2 regions of the Burkholderia crassaminum genome follow, and region 2 is predicted to be linked to the other one. Evidence: predicted binding sites of a transcription regulator. Region 2 holds the regulator's gene; the other holds the start of a gene.
What was found. The regulator FNR, encoded in region 2, switches genes on or off when oxygen is low (the NO sensors DNR and NnrR bind a similar motif). The targets are predictions, from matches to a motif close to TTGATNNNNATCAA.

Region 1 (8,143 bases), 1.5 Mb from region 2:
CCGCGCTCGTGAAGTCCGGTGCCGTCTGCATCGCCTACGAAACCGTGACGGGCCCGGGCGGCGGCCTGCCGCTGCTCGCACCGATGAGCGAGGTGGCCGGGCGCATGTCGATCCAGGTCGCGGCGACCCACCTCGAAAGCCCGCGCGGCGGGCGTGGCTTGCTGATGGCCGGTGTGCCCGGCGTGCCGGCCGCGCACGTCGTCGTGCTCGGCGCAGGCGTGGTGGGCACCGGCGCGCTGCAGATGGCGGTCGGCCTCGGCGCGCGTGTCACCGTGCTCGACACCAACGTGAACCGGCTGCGCCAGCTCGACCTCGTGTTCGCCAACCGGATCGCGACCGTCTGCTCGAACGCGCACACGATCGACGAAGCCGTGCGCGATGCCGACGTCGTGATCGGCGCCGTGCTCGTGCCGGGCGCATCGGCGCCGCGGCTCGTCACGCGTGACATGATCGCGACGATGCGCACGGGGGCGGTCGTCGTCGATGTCGCGATCGACCAGGGCGGATGCTTCGAAACCTCGCATGCGACGACGCACGCGGACCCGACCTTCGTCGTCGACGGCGTCGTGCACTACTGCGTCGCGAACATGCCCGGCGCGGTCGCGCGCACGTCGACCTTCGCGCTGAACAATGCGACGCTCGTGCATGCGCTCGCGCTCGCCGACAAGGGCTGGAAGCAGGCAATGACCGACGATCCGCATCTGCGCGCGGGCCTGAACGTGTGCGACGGGCACATCACGTACGAAGCGGTCGCGCTGGCGCTCGGCCTGCCCTATGTGCCGGCGGCAGGCGTGCTGGCATGACGTGACCGCATTCACGCACGGCCGGCGGCACACGCCGCCGGCCGCGTTCACGTTCCTTTCGATCCGCTGCGCTTGGTCGTGCCGCTTGCGCCCATCGTGCGTGCGAGCAGCGGCCTCAATTGCGCAAGCGTGCGCGTATTCAGCACGTCGGGCCGCGTCAGCCAGCCGCGTCGCGCCTGGTCGACGCCGTATGCCAGATTGTCGAGTTCGTCCGTGCTGCACGCATCCGAGCCGATCGCCACCGGCACGCCGGCCTTCGCGGCCTCGCGGCACCAGATGTCCGGCAGGTCGAGCCGCCGCGGCTGTGCATCGAGTTCGACGAAACAGCCGCGCGCCGCGGCGTGCGCGATCACGCGCGGCACATCGAGTTCGCATGCTTCGCGCTCGCCCAGCACGCGGCCCGTCGGGTGCGCGAGAATCGTGAAATGCGGGTGGTCCATCGCGCGCAACATGCGTGTGGTCTGCGCTTCGCGCGACAACTCGAAACCGTCGCGCACCGCACCGATCACGAGATCGAGCCGGCCGAGCATCGCGTCGGACACGTCGAGGCTGCCGTCCTCGCGAATACCGGCCTCTACCCCCTTGAGCAGCACGAAATCGTCGAACGATGCGTTGAGGCGATCGATCTCGTCGAGTTGCCGGTCAAGCCAGTCGAAGCCGGTGCGGCCGCTGCCGGCATCCGGTGCCCGGTCGGTGATGGCCAGGTACGCGAACCCGCGTGCGCGGGCCGCATCGGCCATCGCACGCAGGCTGTCGCGGCCGGCCGATGCGTCGGTATGCGCATGCAGGTCGCCGTGGAGATGCTTGCGCTCGACCAGCGCCGGCAGCGTGCCCGCGCGCGCTGCGTCGATCTCGCCGCGATCCTCGCGCAATTCCGGCGGGACTTCGTGCAACCCTATCGCAGCGTAGACCGACGCCTCGGTCACGCCGGCAATCCGTTCGTCGCCGCGAAACACGCCATATTCGTTGATCTTCAGCCCGCCGGCCTGCGCGATCCTGCGCAACGCGATGTTGTGCGCCTTCGATCCGGTGAAGTAGACGAGCGCCGCGCCGAACGCGTCGGCATCGACGACACGCAAATCGACCTGCAACCCGCTGGCGAGCACGACGCTCGACTTCGTCTTGCCGTGCGCAAGCACGCGCGCCACCTCGCCGTAGCCGACGAACGCTTCGGCGACGGCCACCGGATCGCGTGCGGTAACAAGGATGTCGAGATCGCCGACCGTCTCGCGGCGGCGGCGGAAACTGCCGGCCGGCACGGCCTTGCCGACGCCGGCAATCGCGCGCAGGCGTTCAAGCAGCGGCAGCAGCGCGTGTGCGGCATCCGGCAGCAGGAAGCGTTGGGGGTCGCGCTGCAGCCGGTCGTCGATCGCTTCGAGCAGATGCGCTTCGGTTTTCGCGCCGAAGCCCGGCAATTCGCGCACGTGCCCGTTCTTCGCTTCCGCGCGCAGCTGCTCGAGCGAATCGACGTGCAGCGCGTCATGCAGCGCCTTCACGCGTTTCGCGCCGAGCCCCGGCACGTCGAGCAGTTCGACGATCGCGCCCGGCAGCGCGTGGCGCAGCGTTTGCTGCAGTTCGCAGGTGCCGGTCGCGGCGATCTCGCGCAGCTTCGACGCGAGGTCGGGCCCGATCGACGGAATCTTCCCGAGATCGTCGCCGTTCGCGATCATCGTCGGGATATCGCGCCCGTAGTCGGCGATCGTGCGCGCGGCGTTGCGGTAGGCACGCACCCTGAATGGATTGGCGCCCTGGATTTCGAGCATGTCGGCGATCTCGGCGAACACGGCCGCACACCCGGCATTGTTGATCGGCATGATCGGCGTGGCTCCCTTCCACGTGGACGGCGCCGCGCGCGTGCGCGACGGTGTCTGCCCGCCCGGCGCCGCATGCTGACGCCGCCGGGCGCCCGCGTGTCATCGTACGCCGGCCGTGCGTCGCGTGCAGCGCCGTTGCGGCCGCGACGTCAGAGGGTGGCGCGCGGCGTCGTGGCGTAGTGCCGCTCGTAGATCGACTGGCAATGCGTGCACCGTTCGGCGGCCGGGCGCGCCAGCAGGCGCTCGTAGCCGACCGAACCGTCACAGTCGATGCATTCGCCGTAGCTGCCGTCGCGCATCCGCTGCTGCGCGCGGCCGACCGCGCGCAGTTCGGTGAGCTTCATGCCGATCAACGCGTGATCGACGTCGACGAACAGGTCCGCATTCGCCTCGTCGCCCTCGTCCGGCGCCGCGCCGGCGAGGTCTGCATAGGATTCCGACGCGCGCTGGTCTTCGCTCGTACGGATCTCCGCACGTAACGTCTGCTCGCTCTCGTTCAGCCGCTGTTTCAGCGTCTGCCGTTGTTGTTGGTCGAGCGCCATGGCCGTCTCTCCTGTTCCGGGTTCCGCGCGGGAAATTGCGGCGCGCGGTGTCGCGCCGGTGCGCGGCGGGCAGGCGTCACCGCCGCCGCCGTGTCCGGATGTGCGCCCGGATACACGTAGCACCGGACGCATTCGACGCAGGATAAACCCATTGAGCACGCGTGTGTTGACCGGAATCAGCGCTGCACCGCGTCTAAAAAAGCGGGGACGGACGCGAAATCGGGGACGGTAATCAGCGCACGTCCTCGCCGAGCCACTGCTTGCTGATCGCGCCGTACTCGCCGTCCTTGAGCATCGTGTCGAGTGCCGCGTTGATCGCGTCGCGCAGCTTCGGGCTATCCTTGCGCACCGCGATCCCCATCTTCTCCGGATACAGCAGCGGCCCTGCCGGCTTCGCATCGACATGCTTGTCCCGGATCGTCAGGATGCCTGCGATGCGGTCCGTGACGAATCCCTCGATACGGCGGTTCTGCATGTCGATCAGGATATCGGGCAGCCCCTTGTAGGTTTTCACCTGCACGTCGGGCCGGTTCTTGCGCAACCATGCCTCGTAGGTTTCCCCGAGCGTGACGCCGACCACCTTGCCCTTCAACTGCGCAATGTCCTGCACGCTGCTGCCCTTCGGCACAAACAGTTGCGCGCCCGAACGATAGTAGGACTGCGTGAAATCCACGGCCTTCAGGCGTTCGTCGGTCATCGCCAGGCTGCCGATGACGGCATCGTACTTGCCGGCCAGCAACCCGCCGACGATGCCGTCCCACGCCGTCATGACCGGCACGGGCTTCGCGCCGAGCCGGCTCGCGACGCGGGTGCCGATATCGACGTCGAAGCCGGTCAGCTTGCCCGACTCGTCGATGAAGCTGAACGGCGGATACTTGCCGGTCAGCGCGAACGTCAGGTTGCCGGTCTGCCGGACCTTGTCCAGATCGTCAGCGTGTGCCGCGACGCTCGCGGCGCCGATTAGCGCCGCGCAGGCGACCATCGTCATTCGTTGCAGCAAAGTCATCTCCAGTCTCCAGGATCTTGATCGTGAATCGAACGCGTCGATGCGCTCGACGTGGCATCACACGGCGCCTAACGCCGCGCGACTTCGAACAGCGCGGCGGCCCCCTGTCCGCCGCCGATGCACATCGTGACGACGACGTGGCGCACGCCGCGCCGCGCCCCTTCGAGCAACGCGTGACCGACCATGCGCGTACCCGTCATGCCGTAGGGATGACCGAGCGCGATGCTGCCGCCATTGACGTTGACGACCTCGTACGACAAACCAAGCGTGTCGACGCAATGCACGACCTGCGACGCGAACGCCTCGTTGAGTTCCCACAGGCCGATGTCGGCGGCCGACAGGCCCGTACGCGCAAGCAGCTTGCGCACGGCAGGCACGGGGCCGACGCCCATTTCGTCGGGCCGGCAGCCGGCCACCGCGCACGCGACCAGGCGTCCGAGCGGCGGCGTGTCGAGCGTGCGCAACATGGCGCCGGAGACGACCGCGCACGCGGCCGATCCGTCCGCGAGCGCGCACGCATTGCCGGCCGTCACGGTGCCGCCGTCGCGCACGGCATCGAGCGCCTCCAGCGCGTCGCCGGTCGTCCCCGGACGCCCGCATTCGTCTTCGCTCACGCGCAGCATGCGTGCGATGCTCTCGCCGCTTGCCTTGTCGCGTTCGAGCTTGCGCACGTCGACCGCGACGATTTCGTCGCGCAGCCACCCCGCTTGCGCCGCGTGCGCGGCACGTTGCTGGCTGAGCGCCGCGTAGTCGTCCTGCGCGCGACGCGACACGCGATAGCGGCGCGCGACCACGTCGGCCGTCTCGACCATCGGCATGTAGGCGTCAGCGTGCTGCGCGAGCAACCGCTCGTCCTGCTGGCGATGGCGATTCATGTGCGCGTTCTGCACGAGGCTGATCGATTCGACACCGCCCGCCAGGATCGCATCGGCTTCGCCGCCCGAGATCCGCGCCGACGCCAGTGCGACCGACATCAGCCCCGACGCGCATTGCCGGTCGACGGTCATGCCCGGCACGCTGACGGGCAGGCCGGCCGCCAGTGCCGCAAGCCGCCCGATGTTGTAGTACTGCGTCCCTTCCGGCAACGCGCAGCCGAGCATCACGTCGTCGATCCGTTCGGGATCGAGACCGCTGCGCGCCACCGCGGCACGCAGCGAAAGCCCGGCAAGCGTCGGCGACGTCGTGTCGTTGAACGCGCCGCGAAATGCACGCCCGATCGGCGTGCGCGCATAACCGACGATCCATGCGTCGCGATCGGTGCCTGTCATACGGCCTCCTTGTCGACCGTGAAATCGGCTTCGGTCAGGTTGCGGATCTCGGCGACGCTCAGCGAACCGAGCCGCTCCACCAGCGTCAGTCCATGCGCCGCACACCGGAACACCGCGTGTTCGGTGACGATCATCGCGACGCGGCGGCTGGCCGTGAGCGGCAGCGTGCATCGCTCGACGATCTTCGGTCGGCCGTTCTTGTCGGTGTGCGGCATCGTCACGATCACGCGCCCCGCCTTCTGCGCGAGTTCCGCGCCGCCGCCGATGCCTGCCACGAGGCTGCCCGGCACGAGCCAGTTCGCGAGATCGCCGTGCGCCGACACCTGCAATGCCCCCAGGAACGTGATGTCGACCAGCCCGCGCCGGATCATGCCGAACGATTCGGCGCTGTCCACGATCGCGCCGCCCGGCACGACCGACACGTAACCGCCGCCGGCGTCGATCAGGTCGCGGTCGAGATCGGCGGCGTGCGCGAGCGCGCCGACCCCGACGATGCCGTTCTCCGAGTGGATCCAGGTGGCCGACGGATCGTCGAGATACGCGGGGATCAGCGTCGGCAGGCCGATACCGAGGTTGATCAGTTGCCCGCGCGCCACTTCGCGCGCGGCCCGGCGCGCGATCACGTGGCGCGGGTCAGCGCTGGATGGGCTGGTATTCATCGGTGTCTCCGTCGATCTGGATCAGGCCATGCACGTGGATGCCCGGCGTATGGATGTCGTCGGGCGCGATCGGCGTCGCGTCGACGACGCGCGCCTCGACCAGCACCCGATCCGCGGCCATCGCCATCAGCGGCGAGAAATTGCGTGCCGCGCCGCGATAGCGGAGATTCCCGCAGGCATCCGCGCGATCCGCGCGAAGCAGCGCGAAATCGGCCCGCAGCGCGCGTTCGAAAAACAGCGTCCGGCCGTCGACCGAAATCGTTTCGCGCGTGACGCCCAGCTCCGGCGGCAACTCGATATCGGTCACGATGCCCGGCAAGCCGACGCCCGCGCAGCGGATCCGTTCGGCGAACAACCCCTGCGAAAAGAATTCGATCTGCAGTGCGCCGGACAGGTAAGCGCGCCGCGCGGGGCCGCTCAGGCCGAGATGCGTCGTCAGCAGCCGGCTCACGACACCGGCCTCGATCAGCCTCGACACGCCGTAGTTGTCCTGGTTCGCATCGTTCTTGATGATCGTCAGGTCGCGCTTGCCCTGCCGTTGCAACTCGGCCAGCAGCGAAAACGGCGTGCCCGGCGAACCAAAACCGCCGACCATGATCGATGCGCCGTCCGGAATCGGCGCGACCGCGTCGGCGAGCTGCATGCGTTTGTCCATGCGTTGCCCCGTCATCGCCCGATCGTCCGGAACGCGAGGTCGAGCCGTTCGACGATCTCGTCGCATTGCGCGCGGGTCGTGATCAGCGGCGGCGCGATCAGCGTGTGATCGCCGGTTTCCCCCATCAGCGATTTGCGCGGATAGACGATCACCCCCTGCTCGCGTGCGGCGCGCGTCACCTGCTCGCCGAACCGGAGCGCCGGATCGAACGGGGTTTTCGTGTCGCGCTCCGCGACATACTCGAGCGCGAGCAGGAAGCCGCGCCCGCGCACGTCGCCGATGAAGTCGTGCCGGGTCGCCAGGCTGTCGAGCAGGCCGCGCAGATAGTCGCCCGTCTCGGCCGCATGCTCGACCAGCCCCTCGCGTTCGATCACGTCGATCACGGCCAGCGCCGTCGCGCTCGCGAGCGGATTGCCTGCGTAGGTATAGCCGTGCTGGAACCCGCCCGATGCGAGGATCGGGTCGGTCAGCCCGGCCCGCGTCACGATCGCGGACGTCGGGTAGTAACCGGCGCCGAGCCCCTTCGCCACGCACAGGATGTCGGCCTCGACATTCCAGTGCTGGAAACCGAACCAGCGCCCCGTGCGGCCGATGCCCGTCATCACTTCGTCGAGGATCAGCAGGATTCCATGGCGCGAGCAGATCTCGCGGATGCGCGCGAAATACGCGTCGTGCGGCACCTCGGCGCCCGTGCTCGCGCCGCCGATCGGCTCCGCGACGAACGCGGCCACCCGCCCGGCACCGACTTCACGAATCGCCGCGTCGAGTTCGTCCGCGCAGTCGAGCGCGTGCTGCTCCGCGCTCTTGCCGGGCGGCACGCGATACTGCGTCGGCGAAGCGACCTTCGGATAAAGCTGGATCATCGGCTCGAACGGCCGCGTGAGCGGCGTGTAGCTCGTCATCGCGAGCGCACCCATCGTCGAGCCGTGATAGGACGGCTGGCGCGCGATGAACACGCTGCGCTCCGGCTCACCGCTGCACACCCAGTACTGGCGCGCGAGCTTCAATGCCGATTCGACCGATTCCGAGCCGCCGCTCGAGAAAAACACGCGATCGAAGCGGCCGCCCGCGAGCTCGACGAGCTTCTCCGCGAGGTCCACGGCGGGCTGGTTCTCGAACTGCGTCCGATACGCGAACGCGACCTTGTCGAGCTGCGCGAGCATCGCGTCGCGGATCGCCGGATGACCGTGGCCCAGCTGCGCCACGATGGCGCCGGAACACGCGTCGATGTGACGCTTGCCGTCCGTATCCCATGCGTAGATGCCTTCGGCGCGCGCGACAGTCGGCAACTGCACGGCGGACTGGTAAAAGAGATGGTCGCTCATTGACGTCCTTTTCTGATTGCGTAAGGTGATTCGGTAGCGCGCGGTTAGCGGATATCGGCGAGGAACGCCTG
Region 2 (8,143 bases):
TCGGCGTGTTCGGCGCGTGCGGTGCGTGCGGTGCGTGCGTATGCGTGTGCCAAATGCGACTCAGGCGCTCGCGCATGCCTTTCCGCCGACGATGCGGACAACGGCGGCGACCACGGCGCACGCCGTGCGTCGTGCGTCGTGCGTCGTGCGTCGTGCGTCGTGCGTCGTGCGTCGTGCGTCGTGCGTCGTGCGTCGTGCGTCGTGCGTCGTGCGTCGTGCGTCGTGCGTCGTGCGTCGTGCGTCGTGCGTCGTGCGTCGTGCGTCCCAGCATGCGCCATGTGTATGGCGTACACCGTAGAAACTGAAGCGGCACTGCCGCGCGGCACGACCGGCACCTCACTGCAAAGTCCCCGCCATTGGTTTACTCTGCCTCGCAGCATTGCGCATTGCCCAGCCTGATCGGCCATCCGGCCGACTTCGTTTCAACCCGCCACTCGGAGACACTATGTACAAGCGTATTCTGGTTGCCGTCGACGGCAGCGACACGTCCCGCCATGCGTTCGACGCCGCGCTGGCGCTCGCGAAATCGCACGGCGCCGAGCTGCAACCGTTCTACGTCGTCGAGAACGCCGCGATCTACTACAACGTGCCCGGCTACGATCCGTCCGTGCTGCGCGACCAGCTCGTCGCGCAAGGCAACGCACTCGCGAAGGATTTCACGACGCTGATGCAGGCAGCGGGCGTGAAGGGCGAGACGCGATTGAGCGAAGCGACGTCGCTCAACGACGTAGCGTCGCTGATCCTCGACGGCGCGAAAGCGTTCGGCGCCGATCTGCTCGTGCTCGGCACGCACGGCCGCCGCGGGTTCCGCCGTCTCGTGCTCGGCAGCATCGCCGAGCAATGCGTGCGCCACGCGACGCTGCCCGTGCTGCTGATCCCGGCGGCCGCCAACGTCGACGAACCGGCCGCGTAAACGGCATTCGGCATGCGCGGCCGGTCGCGACGTTTTGTCACCCGACAGCGGCAAGTTGCGGTGGGACAATGATTCCGTCGATTCAACGCCGGAGTAAACGATCATGCTGACGCCCGTCGCCACACGTCCCGCCGCCACGCCTCATGCCGGTAGCTGGGCCCCTCGCCAGGCTGCGCACTGCTCGACGTGCGCGATGCGGCACCTGTGCATGCCGCAGGGCCTGGCGCCCGAAGCGCTCAGCCGCCTCGAGTCGGTCATCTGCGCGGCGCGCCCCGTCAAGCGCGGCGAAGCGCTGTTCCGCGAAGGCGACGCATTCGACAACCTGTACGCGGTGCGCTCGGGTTCGCTGAAAACCGTCGCGACGCGCCACGACGGCCGCGAGCAGGTCACCGGCCTGCATCTGGCGGGCGAAGCGCTCGGCCTCGACGGCATCTGCGACGACACGCATCCGCGCACCGCGGTCGCACTGGAAGACAGCTCCGTCTGTGTGATTCCGTACAGCGCGCTCAAGGCGCTGTGCTCGGAAGCCGGTTCGATGCAGTTGCGCATGCACAAGCTGATGAGCGAACAGATCGTGCGCGAAACGTCGCAAACGATGCTGCTCGGTTCGCTGAATGCCGAAGAGCGCGTCGCCGCGTTCCTGCTCGACGTATCGTCGCGCTACCTGAAGCGCGGTTACTCGCCGTCGGAATTCAACCTGCGGATGACGCGCGAAGACATCGGCAGCTACCTCGGCATGACGCTCGAAACGGTCAGCCGCACGCTGTCGAAATTCCAGAAGCGCGGACTGATCGAAATGCAGGGCCGCCACGTCCAGATCGTCGATTTCGACGGCCTGCATCAAGTCTGACGTGATGCCGCACGGCGCGGATCTTGCGCGCCGCGCCGCCTGCGTCACCCGATCGGTCAATCGAGGAACAGCGCGGCACGCGCCTTCAGCGCCGCGCTGAAATCGTCGAGCCAGCCGATCGACAAACGCCAGCTCTGCCAGTAAAGGTCGATGTCGATCGTTCGCCCGCGCGACATGTCGACCAGTTCACCCGCCGCCAGTTGGCGATCGACCATCCGGTCCGGACACATCCCCCATCCCAATCCCGTCTCGCATGCGCGCAGATAGCCCGCGACGTGCGGTATCCAGTGCTGTGGCGGATCGAGATCCGCGCGCGTCACGCGCCGGATGAAACGTGCCTGCAGCCCGTCCTTCGGATTGAACATCACGCACGGCGCCCGGCGCAGCGCATCGCGCGTAATGCCCGCGCTGAAGTAGCGTTCGTAAAACGCCGGCGAGCACACCGCACGATAGCAGATCCGCCCGAGCCGCTCCGACCGGCATCCCTGGATAGGTTCGGCCTGCGCGGTCACGGCGCCCTGTACGCTGCCGTCGCGAATGCGCGAGGCCGTGTAATCCTGGTCGTCGATCACGAGGTCGAGCAACGTCTCGCGCTCCGTGCAGAACGGCCCGACCGCGTCGATGAACCACGTCGCGACGCTGTCGTCGTTGACGGCCACACGCAACGTCGGCCACGCGCTCGCGATCTGGCCCGGCAACGCCGGCATCCGGCCGCCCAGCTCGGCTTCGAGCAGTTGCACGCGCTCGGTGTGCCGGCACAGCAGCGCACCGGATGTGGTCGCGACACACGGCTGCCCGCGCTTGACGAGCACGCTGCCGACCCGCTCCTCCAGCAATTTCACACGCTGCGACACGGCCGACGGCGTGACATTCAGCTCCTTGGCCGCACGCTCGAACGAACCGTGCCGGATCACGGCCGCGAGGGCATCGAGCAACGCGTAGTCGAGCATTAGATTTCCTTAATCTGCATTAGGTGAATTAGCTTCTCTTATTTTCATGCTGACCGCAGACTAGCGCTACCCGATTCATCCGTCTACCGCTTCCACTGCTGTCATCCATCATGAACTGGCTCGCTTTTTCCCACGGCGCCGCACTCTGCGGCTCGCTCATCGTCACCATCGGCGCGCAGAACGCATTCGTGCTGCGGCAGGGCATCATGCGCTCGCATGTCGGCAAGATCGTGCTGCTGTGCGCACTGTCCGACATGATCCTGATCGGCACGGGCGTCGGCGGCGCATCGGTGCTCGTCGAACGCTATCCGACCTTCGTCCACGCGGTGCTGTATGTGGGCCTCGCGTATCTCGCGTGGTTCGGCATCAACGCGCTGCGCCGCGCGTTCAAGCCGGGCCATGAAACGCTCGACGTGCGCGGCGATGCGGTCGCCCCGCCGCCGCAGAGCGGGCTCGCCATCGTGCTGATGACGCTCGCGTTCACGTGGCTCAACCCGCACGTGTATCTCGACACGTTCCTGTTGATCGGCACGGCCGGCGCACGCGAGCCGGAAGGCGCACGGCTCGCGTTCGCGATCGGCGCGATGTCGGTCAGCGTCGTGTGGTTCCTCGGGCTCGGCTACGGTGCGCGACTGCTCGCGCCGTGGTTCCGCAAGGCCGTGGCGTGGCGCGTGCTGGACGGCGCGATCGGCAGCATGGTGCTGTTTCTCGCGGCCGTGCAGTTGCGCTGACCGGCTCACCCTCGCACGGGCGGCCGCTTGCCGCCCGTCGTCGCGTACGCTCCGGCGCAACGCCGGAGCATTCACCTTCCCGCCCTCCCGCCTGCTTCCACCCACGCGCCGTTCCGCGTCCCGCTGCGCCAGCGTCAACAAAAATCGGTTCCCGATCGAACGCAGCCACACGAAGCGCTCACGCAACGGACGCGGTGTCCGCCATGCGCATCAAGCGATCCGCTATCGCGACGGCGCGCCGCCTGCACGAATCGGAGCGATCGGCGAGAATGTCCGGCGTCCCGCGACAACGGCGTGACCGCACCACGTACCCCGTCGTCTCGCCGTGATCGCCTCGGCCCATCCCGCAGTTCCCTTCCGTCACCCGCAGATATCGGAGCAGAACATGGCACACCGCACCCTCGGCACGTCGAACATCCAGGTTTCACCGCTCGCATTCGGCGGCAACGTCTTCGGCTGGACCGTCGACGAGAACACATCGTTCGCGCTGCTCGACGCACTCGCCGACACCGGCATCAACTTCATCGACACAGCCGACGTCTATTCGGCCTGGGCCCCCGGCAACAGCGGCGGCGAGTCGGAAACGATCATCGGCAAGTGGCTCAAGCGCTCCGGCAAGCGCGAACAGGTCGTGATCTCGACCAAGGTCGGCCTGCTGGCCGCGCGGGCGGGCCTGACGAAAGACAACATCCTGAAAGCCGCCGACGATTCGCTGCGCCGCCTGCAGACCGACTACATCGACCTGTATTTCTCGCATAGCGATCTCGCCGATACGGCCCCGCTCGAGGAAACGCTCGGCGCCTATCAGACGCTGATCGACGCGGGCAAGGTGCGGATCATCGGCGCATCGAACTACAGCGGCGCACGCCTGCGCGAAGCCGCCGACGTCAGCAAGCGCGACGGCCTGCCCGCGTACCAGGTCATCCAGCCCGAATACAACCAGCTCGATCGCGCGGACTACGAGCGCGATCTCGAACCGGTCGTGCGCGACCTGAAGCTCGGTGTCGTTAACTATTACGCGCTCGCGAGCGGCTTCCTGTCGGGCAAGTACCGCAGCGAGGCCGACCTGAAGAAGAGCGTGCGCGGCGATCGCGTCGCCGGCTATCTGAATGAACGCGGGCTGCGCATCCTCGCGGCGCTCGATGCGGTGGCGGCGAAGCACGGCACGCAGCCGGCCGCGATCGCGCTCGCGTGGCAAATCGCTCGGCCGACGATCACCGCGCCAATCGCGAGCGCGACGTCGCTGGCGCAGTTGGAATCGCTTGGCGAAGCGATCCGAGTCACGCTCGATCAGGACGACATTCGACGAATCGACGAGGCCAGCGCGGCCTGAGGTCGTCGGTAGCAGGCCGGTCGATCGGATCGCGCGGTCTGCGCGGTTCCGCGACCGGCCCGTGTCATGTGCACGACCTTGTCGCCGCACTCGCGGGGCCGGTAATTCGTGAGTGGCGGATGGATACAATGGTGTGCGTCCGGGCGGCCCGCCGCACGGCCCGACATGGCCGGACCGATATCCGTGACGGCCGGACCAACACCACGCACACGGACCGCCCATGCCCCGGAACACCCGTCGCACCCGCTACGCCTCCCCGTTCGCCGCCATGCTTGCCGTGCTGTTCGCGTGCGCGCCGGTCGCGTCTTACGCAGGCTGGTACGAAGTCGCGAACTACACCGGCGCGATCGGCAATGCGCCCGTCCACGTATCGCTGCAGACCTACGATGCAATCAACCGCAACGACGCGGGCCGCTGGCGCGTCGACGGCAGCTACTACTACGATGCACATCGCAAGCCGATCCCGTTGCAGGGCCACCGCGAGCCCGACGGCCGCGTCACGCTCTGCGAAGCATCGCTGCCCGCATCGAACGCCGAGTCGCCGGTCGTACCGGCCGCCTCCCCGTCGCGGCCGAAGCCCTGCCCGATCGCCTTGAACGTCGCCGGTAGAACGGCAACCGGCACCTGGGACGACGGTCGCAAGACATTCCCGATCACGCTGAACGAAGTCGGGCGACTGAACGACAACGACCAGGATCACCTCCAGCTCGACGGCACCGTCGATATTCCCATGTGGTATCGCACGAAGACGCACATGCTGGTTGGCGTCTACGCGCTTTCCGACAAGTGCGGCATTGCCATGCAGTCGCTGCGGGCCGTAAACATCGCGACGGGCCGCATCGACCGCACGATCCCGCTCGACTGCGACGCGGGAATGGTGATGACGTCGATCTACGCGAACGTCGCCGACGCGCGGCGGGCCGGCTACGTCAGCGTCGAGTACCGCGGCGGCAAGATGGGTTACGAGCAGGACGTGTCGCTCGGGCTGACGTCGTCTTCGTCAAGGTAGGCCGGCGGCACCTGTCTCCCGTGCGTAGCGAATGCACGCCACATAGCTGAAAACCGACATCGTGTTTTGACCGAAACGGCCGCTTGTGTTGACTCAGCCGGACATCGATCGCGCCGCCGCCCGCAACGCCCCGCTGCAAGCGCGTCACACGCCCTTCCCGGGTCTTTCACGGATTGACCGCGCCGTTCCACGTGCCCGAGACTGCGCCGCTCGAGCGGTCATTGGGAGAACGTCATGCCGGACACCAGCACGGAGATCGCAACGATCTCGACGCGCGCCGTACGCGGCCACGAACGCGTCGACTTCTGGGTCGACCATGTCGCGCGCACGCTCGTGCGGATCGAATGCAGCGGCAAGTCGTCCGAAGGCATCGACGCGACGCTGCGCAGGCGCGATCTCGGGCTGTTCGGTGCCTGCGACATCGTCGCGAACCGGCATGCGGTCGTGCGCACGTCGCACAACATCCATGCGGACCAGCGCGACGCCGTGTTCATCTGCCTGATGCACGCGGGGCAAGGCTATACGTTCCAGGACGTCGACTGCATGCAGCACGGGCCCGGCGACCTCGTCCTCTACGACACGTCGATGCCGTACGGTCACGGCTTTCCCGCCGACATGGCGATGACCGTGCTCGACGTGCCGCGTGACGTGTTCGAAGCGCGCGTCGGCCCGTGGCGCTACCGCAGCCTGGTCAAGATCGACCGTGACGACGGCGTCGCATCGTGGGCCGTGCGGCAGGTCTACGCGCTGCTCGCCGCACCGCAGGAGCCGACGCCCGATGCGCGCGAACGGCGCGCCGCCGCGATACTCGATCTCGTGCAGTCGACGCTGCGGCTGCGCGACGGCGACGCGTCCCCGACCAAGTCGACCGTCCACACGCTGTCGCGCGCGAAGGCGTTCATCGACAGTCATCTCGCCGACGACGACCTCGACAGCCAGTCGGTGAGCCGCGCGATCAACCTGTCGCCGCGCCAGCTCGCGCGCGTCTTCGAAATCGAAGGAATGCCGCTCACGCGCTACATCCTGGCGCGGCGGCTCGAGCGCTGCCGCGCCGACTTGCGCGACCGGTCGCTGAAGCACCTGACGGTCAGCGAAATCGCGTTCCGCTGGGGCTTCAACAACAGCGCGCACTTCAGCCGCAGCTATCGCGCGCGCTTCGGCGAGACGCCGAGCGAGTCGCGTGCGTCGGCACCGGCGCCGGCCGACGCGCGATAGTCCGCCACCGTCCCCCGCCACCGTGTCCCTGCGAGGCAAGCACGGCGTCCGTTCCGGTCAAATGGGGCCGCATAGCGGCCGCTAAGCTGGCTTCCTGCGTGGCGGCACTCGTTTCGCCGCCGAACAGCAAGGAGAAGAAGCAGGATGGAGACGTACGACCATATCGTCGTCGGCGGCGGCTCGGCCGGCTGCACGGTCGCGCACCGGCTGGTGAAGGCCGGCAGGCGCGTGCTGCTGCTCGAGGACGGTCCGAAGGACGACAGCCTGTTCATCCGGATTCCGGCGACGTTCATCCGCGTGCTCGGCACGCGGCGCACGGTCACGTTCGAGAGCGAGCCGCAACCCGGTGCGGCGGGACGCAAGACCTACGTGCCGCAGGGCCGTACGCTCGGTGGCGGCAGTTCGGTCAACGCGATGCTGTACGTGCGCGGCACGCGCGACGATTACGACGACTGGGCCTCACTCGGCTGCACGGGCTGGGGCTGGGACGACGTGCTGCCCGTGTTCAAGCGCGCCGAATCGCACCTGCGGCTCTCCGAGCCGTTTCACGGCACCGACGGGCCGCTGAAGGTCGGCGACACGCGCTTCCGGCATCCGTTGAGCCTCGCGTTCGTGAAAGCCGCGCAGGAAACCGGCATCGCCTACAACGACGATTTCAACGGCGCCGCGCAACATGGCGCTGGCTTCTACCACACGACGATCTTCGACGGGCAGCGCGGCAGTACCGCGGCCACCTATCTCGCCGCCGCGATCGGCCACCCGAACCTGCGCGTGCTGACCGGCTGCCGCGTCACGCGCATCCGGTTCGACGGCCGGCGCGCGACCGGCGTCGAATGGCGGACGGAAAGCGGCGCGACGGGTTCGGCCGCCGCACGCGCCGACGTCGTGCTCGCGGCCGGCGCGCTGAGCACACCGAAGCTGCTGATGCTGTCGGGCATCGGGCCCGGCGCGCACCTGCACGCGCACGGCATCGACGTGTTGCACGACAGCCGCGACGTAGGCGCGAATTACCAGGATCATCTCGAAGTCTCGATCTACGGCCGCAGCCACGCGCCTGTCAGCCTGCTGGGCGAGGATCGCGGGCTGAAGGCGTTGCGGCACGGGCTGCAGTGGATGCTGTGCCGCACGGGCCTGCTGACGTC

Region 1: ACPTTF_RS25825 (TraR/DksA family transcriptional regulator) is a predicted target of FNR. The motif match lies at 3,326-3,339, and genes of this name have one in related genera.

Annotation. Positions count from the first base shown of each region.
Region 1 is NZ_OZ183800.1:1,962,441-1,970,583, forward strand. Features, by position in the region: gene ald (alanine dehydrogenase) at 1-803, shown strand, start outside; gene polX (DNA polymerase/3'-5' exonuclease PolX) at 851-2,617, opposite strand; gene ACPTTF_RS25825 (TraR/DksA family transcriptional regulator) at 2,767-3,159, opposite strand; gene ACPTTF_RS25830 (transporter substrate-binding domain-containing protein) at 3,392-4,165, opposite strand; gene ACPTTF_RS25835 (acetyl-CoA C-acyltransferase) at 4,234-5,433, opposite strand; gene ACPTTF_RS25840 (3-oxoacid CoA-transferase subunit B) at 5,430-6,092, opposite strand; gene ACPTTF_RS25845 (CoA transferase subunit A) at 6,067-6,747, opposite strand; gene ACPTTF_RS25850 (aspartate aminotransferase family protein) at 6,759-8,072, opposite strand; gene ACPTTF_RS25855 (amino acid ABC transporter ATP-binding protein) at 8,117-8,143, opposite strand, start outside.
Region 2 is NZ_OZ183800.1:3,504,333-3,512,475, forward strand. Features, by position in the region: gene ACPTTF_RS32830 (hypothetical protein) at 1-305, shown strand, start outside; gene ACPTTF_RS32835 (universal stress protein) at 446-913, shown strand; gene fnr (fumarate/nitrate reduction transcriptional regulator Fnr) at 1,017-1,763, shown strand; gene ACPTTF_RS32845 (LysR family transcriptional regulator ArgP) at 1,820-2,713, opposite strand; gene ACPTTF_RS32850 (LysE/ArgO family amino acid transporter) at 2,824-3,444, shown strand; gene ACPTTF_RS32855 (aldo/keto reductase) at 3,830-4,777, shown strand; gene ACPTTF_RS32860 (hypothetical protein) at 4,998-5,786, shown strand; gene ACPTTF_RS32865 (helix-turn-helix domain-containing protein) at 6,021-7,001, shown strand; gene ACPTTF_RS32870 (GMC family oxidoreductase) at 7,146-8,143, shown strand, end outside.